Regions from separate parts of the Shewanella livingstonensis genome, predicted to be linked through region 1. Evidence: predicted binding sites of a transcription regulator. Region 1 holds the regulator's gene; the other holds the start of a gene.
The links. The regulator MetJ, encoded in region 1, represses methionine synthesis genes. The targets are predictions, from matches to a motif close to TAGACGTCTAGACGTCTA.
Positions count from the first base shown of each region.

Region 2: the regulator MetJ is predicted to act here: its motif matches at 5,875-5,892, upstream of metH (methionine synthase).

Region 1 is NZ_CP034015.1:4,486,634-4,494,017, forward strand. It holds gene EGC82_RS19565 (3'-5' exonuclease) at 1-392, opposite strand, end outside; gene EGC82_RS19570 (bifunctional aspartate kinase/homoserine dehydrogenase II) at 1,041-3,434, opposite strand; gene metB (cystathionine gamma-synthase) at 3,575-4,744, opposite strand; gene metJ (met regulon transcriptional regulator MetJ) at 4,953-5,267, shown strand; gene EGC82_RS19585 (sulfite exporter TauE/SafE family protein) at 5,344-6,081, shown strand; gene EGC82_RS19590 (c-type cytochrome) at 6,411-6,740, shown strand; gene EGC82_RS19595 (DUF3373 domain-containing protein) at 6,888-7,384, shown strand, end outside.
Region 2 is NZ_CP034015.1:1,386,946-1,394,329, forward strand. It holds gene EGC82_RS06005 (DUF3465 domain-containing protein) at 1-16, shown strand, start outside; gene EGC82_RS06010 (SEL1-like repeat protein) at 136-1,626, shown strand; gene metH (methionine synthase) at 1,959-5,675, opposite strand; gene EGC82_RS06020 (histidine phosphatase family protein) at 6,096-6,785, shown strand; cobalamin riboswitch at 7,083-7,203, shown strand; gene EGC82_RS06025 (ABC transporter ATP-binding protein) at 7,283-7,384, shown strand, end outside.

The sequences.
Region 1 (7,384 bases):
ATCACTTTTGAAGAGAGTTCTTCTGTATTAACTAATTTAATTCCAAATTTTCTAAAAAGAATTTTTTTATCTTCTTTCAATCCAAAACCGACCTTTCTTATGGTTGGGTCAGATAATATTTCTGCGATTGCAGTAAAGTTTTCATAAAATTTTGTTGGAAATAAGAATACTGTAGATTTTGTGGCTATCTGAATTAAATGAGGTCCATCACTTACCTCACCTTTTACAAAACAAGGTTTGCTCTCTGTATCAAACCCTAAACAAGAGTGTGTTTTTAACTCCGCGATTGCGCTTATCGAGTCTGCTTCGTTAGTGACAACGATGATATTTTCTAGACTAATACCTTCATAAATGGGTAAATCTCGAATTTGTTCTTTTGTTGGCCTTTCCATTGGATATCCTTACTTTCCAGAGAATGAGTATTTATCTGTGGCGATATTTATAACAGCATAAATCGCTTATTGGCTTTGTCCAATGCCACATTAAATTATCAGGTAACCATTGGTATAACCTAGATACTAATTGTTTGTTTTACTTACATCTTATCTAGCGTTTTCAGAGTTCATTATATTGAGGCCATTAAAGTCTTTCTATAACAGAAAATGTCAATCTGACAAGATGTCAGGTTAGCTTTTTGTATCCGGGTCGTTCTTTGGCATCTGACCTATATGGATATGGAAAATGTCATTATGATGTCAGGAACATCATTGACCATGCCACTACAACATCAATTCGTAAATCCATTAACATCAGATTCCCATCGGAAGCGTTTTCACTTTTATAATAAGATGGGCTGAAGCAGTATAAAACGAGGTCAAAAGCTGGATCTATTTCCGTCGCGACCTTTTCGCAATTGTTGTTTTGTAAATAACGAAAATGTTGCCGGAACGGCAGCGGTCAATTCTTTTATAAAGAGTAAAGAAGGGATTGCTGTTGATCCCCTTTTGGCCAGTGCAGAGTGAAACCATGCGCTCTTAAGCTATTGTGGCCACAGGCCATAAACAACAAAAAAGACCATCTAACATGGTCTTTCAATCATCTTACTCTTGCAGTAAGTCTTTACAAATATGCACCAGATCCGACTGCACTGCCGCAGCAGTCACCTCTCGCCCTGCCCCTGGTCCACGAATAATCAAAGGATTACCTTGATAAAATGCACTGCGAATAACAAACACATTATCCCCCGGAGTTAAGTTAGCGTAAGGATGATTATTATCCACCCACTGTAAACTCACTTCGGCTTGTAGTTTACCTTCAACCTTATCTAACGAAGCAACATAGCGCAAAACTTTATGTTGCTCTGTGGCAGCAACATATTGCTGCAACAAATCCTCATCTAACTCACTAATACGTGATAAAAAGTCTTCCAGTGATAACTCGGCCAAGGCTTTAGGCACTAACGAGTTAAGACTAATATCGTCTAACTCCACCGCCAAACCAATCTCACGCGCTAAAATTAACAGCTTGCGTTGCATATCGCGACCCGATAAATCATCACGTGGATCGGGCTCAGTAATCCCTAAACTGCGTGCCTGAAGCACTAATTCAGAAAACGGTTTACTGCCATTATAGTTTTCAAATAACCAACACAAAGTGCCCGAAAAAATGCCACCCACAGCTTCAATGGTATCGCCACTGTTACGCAAATCATTTAGCGCATGTTGAATAGGTAACCCTGCGCCACAACTGGCGTTATAACGCCAAAACAAACGGCGGTTACTCAGTTGCTGCTTTAATTCGCGATAAAATGGCAATGGCCCAGAACCCGCTAACTTATTGGCACTAACAACATGAATACCACGGGCAAATAGCTGTGGATATTGTAAAGTTAACGCGGCGCTAGCACTGATATCCAACGCGACAATTTCATCGCATGATAACAACGCTAACTGATCAAACAGTTTGTCATAGTCCCACTCAATGCCGTGTTGCTGATAGTCTTGTTGCCATTGATCAAGGTCAATTCCGTCATTGGAAATTAAGGCTTTTTTCGAGCCCACTAACCCCACTAACTCAACGGTGGCTTCAAGCTCATGATCTAATGCTGGGCTAGCGCGTTTAAATAAATCAATCCACGCTTCGCCGATATTACCCACGCCCAGCAATAACACGCCAATGCGCATTCTTGGACCGGCGCAACGGCGATGAACTTTTTGAGTCAATAAGCTCACTTGAGCTTGCGGCACTAAGGTCACTAAACTTAACGCATCTTGATAAACCGGTTTGGCATCGCGGCTCAATAAGCGGGCAAAGCTGCGCCTAAAGTGATGCGCATCGGCACTAACGAGTGCCACTAGGCCTAAATCTGTTTGGGCAATTAACTCTTCAATACCAAATTCACTGCTATGTTGCGTCAGCAGGGCTTGAACTTGTTTGTGGCTTTCTAGTGTTAAGGCAAGCTCAAACTTGTGCTGTGCAAGCGACCAATAAGCTAGCGGCGTAATACCTGCTTTATCCAAAATGGTCAGCAACGGCTCAATGTCTGCGATCATTTTAAAACTAAATAACACTACTTCATTTAAGCTGGTGACCACGGGGGCACTTGCAGATGAACTCAGTGGCGCAATTAAGGTAAAGTCGGTGTGTGAGGCATAACTAGAGCGCACAGCTAAACTTACATCTGTATTAAATAATGGTTGTAAGGTGCGTGAATGCAATACCGGCGAGCCTAAACGTGCTAAGCGATCCGCTTCTGCTAATGACATACTCTTGAGTAATTTTGCATCATTAATTTTATTCGGGTCGGCGTTAAATACCCCTTCAACATCAGTCCAAATAGTCACTCGATCAATGTCGGCTAAACTGGCAATTAAGGTGGCACTAAAATCTGAACCATTACGGCCCAGCAGTAACGTATCACCGTGACGATTTGCACAAATAAAACCTGTGATAACTAAACGCTCTTGCGGGTGTAAAGCTAACAAGGCTTGCACTTTTTCACGCGATTGTGGCACAAGAATATTCGGCACGGCGCCTTCGTCGGCAACTAAAATAGAACATGCATCAACATGAGTCGCTGTCACGCCCATTTCTCGAAGCAATGCGGCCATCAAACGCGCCGACCAACGCTCACCAAAACTCACCACTTGGTTTAATTGGTAGTCATTACGTTGCTCTAAAGACAGTAAACTGACTAATTGAGATTTGTCGGTAGACAAACGTTCGCGTAAATCACGTGCTTGTTCATTTGACAGTAACTGCTCAATTAACGTCTGCTGGTAACTGATTAGAATTTGTAGCTCTTCTTGCCACAATTGACCGCTATCACGCAAACTGAGTAATTTATATAAGAAATTAGTCGTTTTTCCGGCGGCGGATACCACAACTAAATCATCACTTTGACCATGTGTAAGCAAAATATGAGCAACACGGCGATAGCAATCTGCATCCGCTAAACTTGAACCACCAAACTTATGTAAATGACTTCGCGCCATTACTGACTCCTTAAACAACTAATACTTTTATTGCGACTGCTAGACTTCTAATTTGAAATGAATAGTGTGCAAGTGCATGTTTTACTATTTTACTTAATTTGACCGAAACCACAGCAAACTTAAACTCGAATTAAGCGAAATTAAGCTGATTTTATCGCAGTAACCGCTGCTAGGCCTGCTTGAATATCGGCTAAGAGGTCATCTGCATCTTCAATACCGACAGATAGTCTCAATAAAGTGTCTTTAATACCAGCCTGTTGCCTTGCCTGTGGGTCCATTGCACGATGGGTCATCGTAGCCGGAACGGCGACTAAACTTTCCACTCCGCCTAAACTTTCAGCAACACTAAATAAAGAGAGTGCCTGTAAAAAGGCCACAACTTCAGCTTCGCCACCAATTAACTCAAAACTTAACATAGCGCCAAAGCCTTGTTGTTGTTTTGCGGCTATTTCGTGACCTGGATGATCTTTTAGTCCGGGATAATACACTTTAGCCACTACGCCACTGCTATTAAGTAACTCAACAATTTTTTGGGCATTACGTTGATGTTCACGAATGCGCACCGCTAAAGTGCGTAAGCCGCGTAAGGTTAAGTAGCTGTCAAATGCTGAACCGGTAAGCCCTAGCGTGTTTGACCACCAATGTAATAACTCACCCACTTCAGCATCTTTGGCTACTACTGCGCCGCCAACCACATCACTGTGACCGTTAATGTATTTGGTGGTTGAGTGAATAACGATGTCGGCACCCAATAGCAAAGGTTGCTGTAATATTGGCGATAAAAAGGTGTTATCAACCGCCACTAACGCGCCTACAGTATGGCAAGCAAGACTAATCGCATTAATATCGACCACCCGCAGTAATGGGTTTGAAGGGGTTTCTAACCACACCATTTTAGGTTTTTGGGCAATGGCTTTACTGAGTGCTTGAGGATCTGTTTGATCAATAACTAATAACCTAAATTGGCCTTTTTTAGCCAAATTAGTAAATAAGCGATAACTACCACCATAACAATCGTGCGGCACAACCAATAAATCATCTGGCCCCAGTAAACTGGTCACTAGGGTAATGGCGGCCATGCCAGTGCATGTCACCACACCGGTGGCACCTTGCTCAAGTTTTGCCAGTGCCTCACCCAAAATACAACGTGTTGGATTACCCGAACGACTGTAATCAAACTCGCGTGGATTGTTATGGCCATCAAATGAATAATTGGTCGATAAATAAATAGGTGGCACGATAGCACCATGTTGTGTGTCTGTTTCAATACCTTGGCGAACGGCCAAAGTGGCGCTTTGAAGCTTAGTCATAGTTGACTCCTAAAATATCACAAACACACAAATAGATGTCTAGACGTCTAAATTTACCGAAGAGTTCCCCATCCGTCAATAAAAATAGACGTTTAGACGTCTAAACATCAAGAAATCTATTTGCATCGGGATTAAATAGTAGCAATAATTTGACTAGAGATTGTAACGGTTTAAAATCTGCAGCGTATTTATCGTTAAGGGTAAGTTAATGACTGAGTGGAATGGCGAATATATCAGCCCATATGCCGAACACGGCAAAAAGAATGAACAAGTAAAAAAGATTACGGTTTCTATCCCTTTAAAAGTATTAAAAGTACTGACAGATGAGCGGACGCGTCGCCAGATAAATAATCTGCGCCATGCAACTAACAGTGAACTGTTATGCGAAGCATTTTTGCATGCGTACACAGGTCAACCATTACCTTATGACGGCGATTTATCAAAAGATCAGCCGGATAGCATTCCAAGTGAAGCGAAAAAGTTAATGGATGACATGGGTATCGAGTGGGAAGAGCTCGAATAATTCACTGCTTAGTGATTACCTCACAGACTTTGAAACTGCCCTATAAAAGAAGCAGTGATGTTTTGAAAGAGAACTTATGATGTCATTTATCGATCCAACGACCTTGATTCTGGCATCAATTATCGTGTTTTTTGGCGCGCTAACCCAAAGCTTAATTGGCTTTGGGTTAGCCGTTGTTGCAAGCCCGCTGCTGTATATTGTTAATCCTCAATTAGTTCCCGTACCCATTATTGTTATGGGTTTTGCCATTTCTGCAATGACGCTTTTTCGAGAGCGTGGCCACCTGCAATTTAATGGTTTGCAATATGCCTTACTTGGGCGTATTCCTGGCGGATTTTTAGGCGCTGGACTATTGCTGTTTGCCCCACAAGCCATATTAGGGCTAGTAATTGCGGCGATTGTGTTTATTGCTGTAATTCTTAGTATCTTTCGCTTTACCGCCCCCATTAATCGCCTCAGTTTATTTATCGCAGGGGTATTTTCGGGCATATTTGGTAATATCGCAGCCATCGGCGGCCCGCCAATGGCCATTTTGCTTGCAGGCCGAGATGCAAGTCAATTTAGAGCGGCATTATCAGCCTTCTTCGTGTTTAGCTCATTAATTGCGTTAGCTATATTAGCCATTGTCGGCTTAGTTGAAGTAAAGCATTTATGGTTATCACTGTTATTATTGCCTTCCGTCGTTGCTGGTTATCTTGTTTCTGGCCGATTAATTGGCCGTGTCGATAAAGACAAAACCCGCACCGCAACATTAATTTTGTGCAGTATTAGTGCAACAATATTGGTAATAAAGTCCACCAGTGCATTAATCTAACTAACTTCACTAGCTTCACTAGCCTCACTCACACCACTAGCAGTTTACCCAGTAACACATCCTAGGCGTGGCTGCACATTGCTATGGCGGCCAAACACCTATCGCTCGCCATATAGTCTTCCTAACAAAATCTTGTTCTCTATACAATAGATCTGCATCACACTCATTCATTAGATTTTATTCAATTAACTTTTTTTCAATTAGATTTATCTCATGAACATGATCTACTTCAAATTAACACTACTCCCTTTTAGGTAACATTGTTTACAGCAAAGACATAATGACATCTTGCTAATGCACTTCTAATAATAAGCCCTGTAGAGGATAAAATGATGAACACTTACATAAAGGTCGGTATCGCAATCGCCATTGCATTATCTTTTGGTAGCCAAGTTATGGCAGCTGAAGGTGGTAATCCTAAAAAAGGCAAACACCTGTACAAAAAAGAATGTAAAGCCTGCCACAGTGCCAACAGTGAAGGCCAAGAACTCACCCCGATGACCAAAACCATGAGCCAGTGGGATCGTTTTTTTACACGCGACATGCACAAGGCTAAACCTGCCGTTTTTGAAGCGTTGTCAGAAAAAGACTTAAAAGATATTCAACAGTTTTTATATGACCACGCCGCCGATTCAGACCAACCAGCAACCTGCGGCTAACGCATTAATGCTGAGTGCCTTTTCGTCTTAAGCGAAAGCACCAGCCAATAATCAAACTGAAAAAATAGTGGGGCTTAGCCTCAGGGATTTTTACAACAAAAATTAGCCAAAATGACTTATTTATTTGGCTAATTGGGGAGAAAGACCATGAGAACTCTCATCTCAATATTAGTGGCTAACGCGCTCTTTATGAGCGGCGCAAGCCTAGCAGCAGACACAGATGCACAAAAAATTGCCGATCTTAAACAGCAACTTGCCAGCATTACCGACGATCTCGACGACTTAAACTCACGAGTTGATAAAACCGAACGTCACACCGCCCTAGACAGAGTGGCAATTACGGGTGATTTTAGAACCAAAGCGCATTCATTACATTATCAAAATGTCACTTGGAACCCAGCCATGAACGTTAACTTTTCTGACTTTGGCGCTAAAGCCATGTCAGGAGTGTTTGGCGATCCAAATAGTGCTACCTCACCGTTAGGCCAAATGATGATGGCAAACCCTGATTTAGCCAGCGCGTTTCAAAGCGGTATGCTTCAAGGCGTTATGCCAATGTTGTTAGGCCAAAAAACCCAACAAGACATTGATAACGATATATTTTACACAACTCGATTACGCCTAAACATTGACGCCAAAGTGTG
Region 2 (7,384 bases), 1.7 Mb from region 1:
CAGTGTCTATCAGTAAATGGCAGAAGGCTTAATATATTTAGTTTTTCCAATCTTACTGTGATGTTTAATGCATTACGTTTTATATAGAAATGTTATAAAAATTGAACAATCGATTTTTAACAAAGGAACGTTTTAATGCGATACGAAGTAGAAGAATTGGAGTTAGCTTTCATTGACTTGGTCAAACGGGAAAGACCAATAGCAGCTATATTTACGGTTATTATCAGTTTTCTGCCTGCGCTCTTTTTAGTTAATGTTGTTGAACAATATTTTATACTTAATGTGGTAGCAATTATATTTTGTATGCCAGCAATCATGGGTTTTTTTGTGCGTTATTTTGGCCGTTTATATTCAGGTGCATCTCGTGTTCCTTTAACCATGGTTTATATATTTTTATATTTTTGGTTTGGTATTTATTCGGAAGCCAAAACATTTTGGTTTTTGGTTATGCCTATATCTGCGGCCGTTTTATATACAATCAGTAGAGTTAAATTATCAAGAAGCCAAGAGTTTGCTATACAACATCATTTACTAAAACCTTTTGATGTTAAAGTTGATTCGAACGTAAAAAAAATATTCATTCCTCTTTTGTCTATTAGTTTCATTGTGACTATTGGGCTATATCTCTGGACAAATAAATCAAGTAAATGTTTGGAAGATATCGAATCGAACAATAAATCATCAATAGTTGCAAGTTGCACATTTGATAAATACAACACATTAGAGGCGTTTTTTGACGCAGATGAAGACGTTTTAATCAATTCATTTGGCACATTCCAGAGCCCGACCGCGGAGGCTATGTTAATAAAACAAAAAGCTGAGTCAGGCGAACCATTCTATCAACAACTCTATTGGGTTATGTTAAAAATTATCTATCAATCAGTAACAAGCGAGAGCGTATCCCTTGCTAATATTTTTTATAACGAGGAAGAGCATTGGTTAACTATTGCTGCGGATAGTGGATTTGAACCCGCAATGAAAATTAACATTCATTCTATTTTAAGATCTGAGCCGACTACAACAAAGCAAAAAAATCAAGCTATAGAGTTAGCGATAAAACTCATTGAAAAAAATGCTAAACATAAAAACTTACTAGATAGATCTCATACTCTTATTACAGAGCAAGATGTTGAGGATTTATATGTTAGACAATCTAATAATCTTGAATCACTAGAATTTGAGCAGCTAGAGAATATTCTACATGCCTTTAAACATGGGGTATATTTTTACTATTTGTCTGATTTTGATAATCAAGTGAATGTATCTCATGGCCACAAAAAAAGCATTAAAGTGACAAGGCAGCTAGATCAAAGTATTGATGTGTTAAAAATAATGTCTGAGAAATTTAAAAATGCTGATGCTTCATATAGTGTATTTAAGATGTTATTGGGCAAAAGTGATTCGATTGAAGTGATAAAGTATCTTACTCGCGCCGCTGAACAGGGACGCACTGATGCATATACTAAGTTAGGCATTTACTATTATTGCTTAAATCAAAAGGTCGACAGTTTAACTTGGTTAAAAAAGGCTATTGAAATGAGTGACACCGCAGCGATTGAAATTCAAAGCAAAGTTATTCGCAATGAACCAATACCAGAATGTAGCGGAAATACGATAAAACTGTAGGCATCACATATGAATTTACCCAAGCGAACATCATCAGGGCGGCTGGTTGAAACATAATGGCAACGCTTATCAGTAAATCTGTCGATTTTTGCTAAGTTTATTTGGGGTTTAAAACTGGATTCCGACTCAGAAGCATTGCCGGAATGAAAGTTGATTTGATTAATGTCGCGTGGGCTTTTACGCTTATTAGGCCGTAAATAATGAGTGTTCCTGATTGTTCAGGAACACTCATATTCAGCTTCACTCTTTATTCATGATCACTGTCTACTCTGTGCAGCTATCTATTCTGGATCGCACTCTACTCAGGGTCATTCTCTACTCTGGATCATTCTTTACTCTGGATCATAGTCCAATATTGGTGACAACCATCGTTCAGTCTCTTCAAGCGTCATGCCCTTACGTTTGGCATAATCTTCAACCTGATCTTTACCAATATTAGTCACGCCAAAATAGCGTGATTTGGGATGGGCAAAGTACCAGCCAGAAACCGCTGCGGTGGGGTACATGGCAAAGCTTTCGGTGATGTTCAAGTCGATAGTTTCATCGGGTTTGAGTAAATCCCACAATAAGCCTTTTTCGGTGTGATCTGGGCAAGCAGGGTAACCTGGTGCAGGGCGAATGCCTTTATAACGCTCGCGAATTAACGCTTCGTTATCTAACACCTCATCTGCGGCATAACCCCAAAACTCTTTACGAACACGTTCGTGCATACGCTCGGCAAAAGCTTCGGCTAAACGGTCTGCTAAGCATTTGAGCATAATCGCGTTGTAGTCATCGTGATTGGCTTCAAAGCGGGCAACATGTTCATCAATACCGTGCCCCGTCGTTACCGCAAAACCGCCCATGTAATCAGCAACACCTGAATCTTTTGGTGCAACAAAGTCTGATAAACAGAAGTTGTCGTTACCGACGCGTTCAAGCTGCATCCGCAGATGATGAGTGGTCATTTCTAATGTGGTGCGGCTTTCATCGGTATACAGTTCAATGTCGTCATGGTTGACGGTATTGGCTGGAAATAAACCGATCACGGCTTTGGCGGTAAGCCACTTTTCAGCAATAATTTGCTTCAACATAGCTTGACCATCGGCAAATAATTTAACCGCTTCTTCACCGACCACTTTGTCTTTTAAAATTTCTGGGTAATGGCCGTGTAACTCCCAGCTTCTAAAGAAGGGTGTCCAGTCGATACGTTCAACTAAGTCGTCCAGCGGGTAGTCATCAAATACTTGCCGACCTAACACATTAGGCGTAAACGGGGTGTAGTTTTCCCAGTCGTGTTTGCAACGGTTTTCACGTGCCGCATCAATTGACACAATAATTTTACGCTTAGTTTGCGACAAGCGTTTTTCGCGCATGATGTCGTATTCGGCGTAGGCTTCATCAATAGTGGCCTGGCGGGTGGCGTTGTTAATCAGTTTCGATACCATAGGCACTGCGCGCGATGCATCGGCAATATAGATAGCACCGTGTGGATAATGCGGCGCTATTTTCACAGCCGTATGAATTTTAGAGCAAGTAGCACCGCCGATAATGGCCGGAATGGTTAAGCCTTCGCGGTGGAAGGTTTTGACGTTATGCACCATTTCGTCCAGGCTTGGCGTGATAAGCCCTGACATACCGATGATGTCGATATTATGTTCTTTAACTGCATCGAGAATTTTATCAACCGATACCATTACCCCAAGGTCGACCACTTCATAACCGTTACAGGCAAGCACCACGCCGACGATATTTTTACCGATGTCGTGCACATCACCTTTTACCGTGACCATTAAAATTCTGCCGTTTGACTGGCCAGCCACTTTTTCAAGTTCGATATAAGGGTTTAAGTAAGCAACCGCTTTTTTCATTACCCGAGCCGATTTTACCACTTGCGGTAAGAACATCTTGCCCGCGCCAAATAAGTCGCCAACTACGTTCATACCATCCATAAGCGCCCCTTCAATCACGTCAAGTGGTCGAGTGGCTTCTTGGCGGGCGGCTTCGGTGTCTTCGTCAATAAATTCGGTAATACCTTTAACCAATGCGTGCGATAAACGCTTTGATACTGGCCAACTACGCCAGGCTAAATCTTCTTTTTTACTCACCAGCAGACCGTCGCCACGGAACTGCTCTGCTATGTCTAATAACTGTTCGGTATTACTAGAGTCGGCAATCGGACAAGGTAGGTTTTGTACTACGTTTTCAACCCGTATTTTAAGCTCTGGGTCAATATCATCGTATATGGCTAACTGGCCGGCGTTAACAATACCCATGTCCATGCCAGCTTGAATCGCATGGTATAAAAATACCGCGTGAATGGCTTCACGTACTGGGTTGTTACCCCGAAACGAGAATGACACGTTAGACACACCGCCCGAGATCATCGCATGGGGCAGGGTATTTTTTATGTCTTTAATAGACTCAATAAAGTCGACGGCATAGTTGTCGTGCTCGTCAATACCGGTGGCAATGGCAAAGATGTTAGGGTCAAAAATAATGTCTTCTGGCGGGAAGCCAACCACATCGACCAAAATACGGTAAGCACGGGTACATATTTGAGTTTTACGCTCGCGCGTGTCAGCTTGGCCTTGCTCGTCAAACGCCATAACAATGGCTGCGGCGCCATAACGTTTAACTAAAGTGGCTTGTTTTATAAAGGCTTCTTCGCCTTCTTTCATTGAAATTGAGTTTACAATCGATTTGCCTTGCACGCATTTAAGGCCGGCTTCAATCACTTCCCATTTTGATGAGTCGATCATGATAGGCACGCGTGATATATCAGGCTCAGAGGCGATTAAGTTTAAAAACTTAGCCATCGACGCCGCGCCATCTAGCATGCCTTCGTCCATGTTGACGTCGATAATTTGCGCGCCGTTTTCAACCTGCTCGCGCACTACATCTAAGGCTTCTTCAAACTTTTCTTCTTTAATTAAACGTAAAAATTTGGCTGATCCGGTCACGTTAGCGCGTTCGCCCACGTTGACAAATAGCGAGTTTTTATCAATGGTTAGCGGCTCTAAACCCGATAAGCGGCATGCAACAGGAATGTCGGGTAATACCCGTGGTGCGTGGCGTAATACTGATTCACGAATGGCTTTTATGTGGCTTGGCGTACTACCACAGCAACCACCGACAATGTTGAGCATGCCTTCTTGTGCCCATTGATTTATGACTTCGGCCATTTCTTCTGGGGTTTCGTCGTAGCCACCAAACTCGTTGGGTAAACCGGCATTTGGGTGGGCAGACACATAACATTCGGCAATACGCGACAATTCTTCAACGTATGGGCGTAACTCTTTTGGCCCAAGGGCGCAGTTAAGGCCAATCGATAACGGCTTAATATGGCGCAGTGAGTTATAAAAGGCTTCGGTAGTTTGGCCTGTGAGTGTACGGCCAGAGGCGTCAGTAATGGTGCCTGATATCATGACCGGTAGGCGTTCGCCTATGTTGTCGAACACGGTTTCGATAGCAAATAGGGCGGCTTTGGCATTTAAGGTATCAAATATGGTTTCAACCATAATGATGTCGGCGCCACCTTCAATCAGCGCGCTAGTCGATTCTACATAGGCTTCGACCAGTTGATCAAAACTGACATTACGAAAAGCAGGGTCGTTAACATCTGGGCTGATAGAACAGGTACGGTTGGTTGGGCCTAAAACCCCTGCTACATAACGCTGATAACCTGTTTGCGCTGCCACTTCATCTGCCGCCTGGCGGGCGACTCGGGCACCTTCAAGATTAATTTCAGCCGACAAAGCTTGCATGTCGTAATCGGCCATGGCGATGGTGGTGGCGTTAAAGGTGTTGGTTTCAATGATGTCGGCACCGTCAAGCAGGTATTTGACATGAATGGCTTTAATCAGCCCTGGTTGGCTGAGCACTAATAAGTCATTGTTACCTTTAACATCGCAATGCCAATCTTTAAAACGTTCGCCGCGATAATCTTCTTCTTCCAACTTATGATCTTGGATCATGGTGCCCATCGCACCATCTAAAATCACAATACGCTCTGCTAACAATGCGTTAAGTTGTTCAAGTGTTTGACTGTGAGAAGTCGACTTCGCCATAACTGTTACCTTTTTATCACTATGTTACTTGATACCTTGATTAAGATAAGCATACCCTTATTTTTAAATAGTAGGGCGATAACATCATTGCTGATGACAGCTGTTGTATGCAATGGTTAGTTGCAACTGTGGAGCAGGGCTATTGCCTACAATGATGACCTTCTAAATGCTTATCTGTTAAGATAGTGTTTTGGACATATAAACGTATAGACGTCCATAGTACGCGAATTTTTACCGCTAGAGCAAGGTTGATTTAGGCTCCGTGAGCTTCAATTTGGTATAATTTGACTTATATAGATAGGGCGACGCAGTAAGTTAACCTTAGAATAGTTAATCCAAGTGATATCAAATTTGCCATTTGCTAGCCGTGTAAATTACTGTTTGATAATTATTTATTATATTTAGCAGAGGTTTATGTACATGAAACAAGCCAGGATAGTGTTTTTACGTCACGGTGAGTGCGAAGGCGGCGAAATAGCACGAGGCCAAATTGATGTACCATTAACGGCGCTGGGGCGCGAACAAATGCAGCGCGCCTTTACTTGCGTGCCGCAACCCATAAGCCAGCTATTTAGTTCGCCTTTAATACGTTGTCACCAGTTTGCACAGGCTTTGTCGCAACAGTTATCGGTACCGTTGCAAGTTTTACCAACCTTACAAGAGGTCAATTTTGGCGTGTGGGATGGCCAAGCATTTGATGAGATTTATCATGCAAGCCCAAGCCAATTTGATGCTTATTGGCAGGATCCATGGAAGGTTGAAAACACCCCCGAGAAGGGCGAAAGTGTGGTCGATTTTGCTGAGCGGGTGCAGCAGGGGTTAATGACAGTTGTCGACAGTTTGCAGCAAGTGTTGAATGAGGCAGATGAATCAATTCCTCAGGCATTGGTGGTAACTCATGGTGGTGTAATGAGATGTATTATGGGATATGTGCTTAATGCAGGCCAATGTAGCGGATTATTTGCTAACCTAGCGATCCCCTATGCTGCTATTATGGCGCTCGATGTTTATTGGCCTGACGGTGTTGATAATATTGATAGTTTTCAACCTGAGGTTGTGAATAATAAGGCCGCTAACGTGAGTTTTACACTACATTGGCCTAAGGCTTGATGATAATAAAACGGTGTTATAGCGTTATAAATTGAAGCATCGTCGCCTCGCCTATAATGTTATCGCTATTAGGCTATTATTTGCGTCATAATCATTGCACCGTCGTCGTTGCTTTATGACCATTTATCTAAGATATTATTTTAAATCCATTGTTTAAGATTATTATTTTAAAATTATAGCTTTAGGTTTGTAGTATTAAAACTGTCGTTTCAAGCTCGTAGTTTCAAGCTCGTAGTTTCAAGCTCGTAGTTTCAAGCTCGTAGTTTCAAAATCATAGCTTCAAAATTATAGTTTCAAAATCATAGTGCCTTTCAAGGTATTGGGAATTGGGATAAGCCCAAACTGTACCCGCAACTGTAAATGGACCTATTACCTATTGGTGCATAAGTCAGATACCAGCTTTGAATCGCCTCAATATCCATGCCTAAGCGGGTGACTTAGGGGAGTTATTAAATAGATGTATGTGTTAATTAATGAGACATGGCGAGGTAACTTACATGTCTGAATCTGTGTTAGATGTAAATCATCTTTTTTGGCAAGTTGATAATAAAACGATTCTGGCTGATATTCATTTCAGCCTACCTAAAGGGCAAATGCTA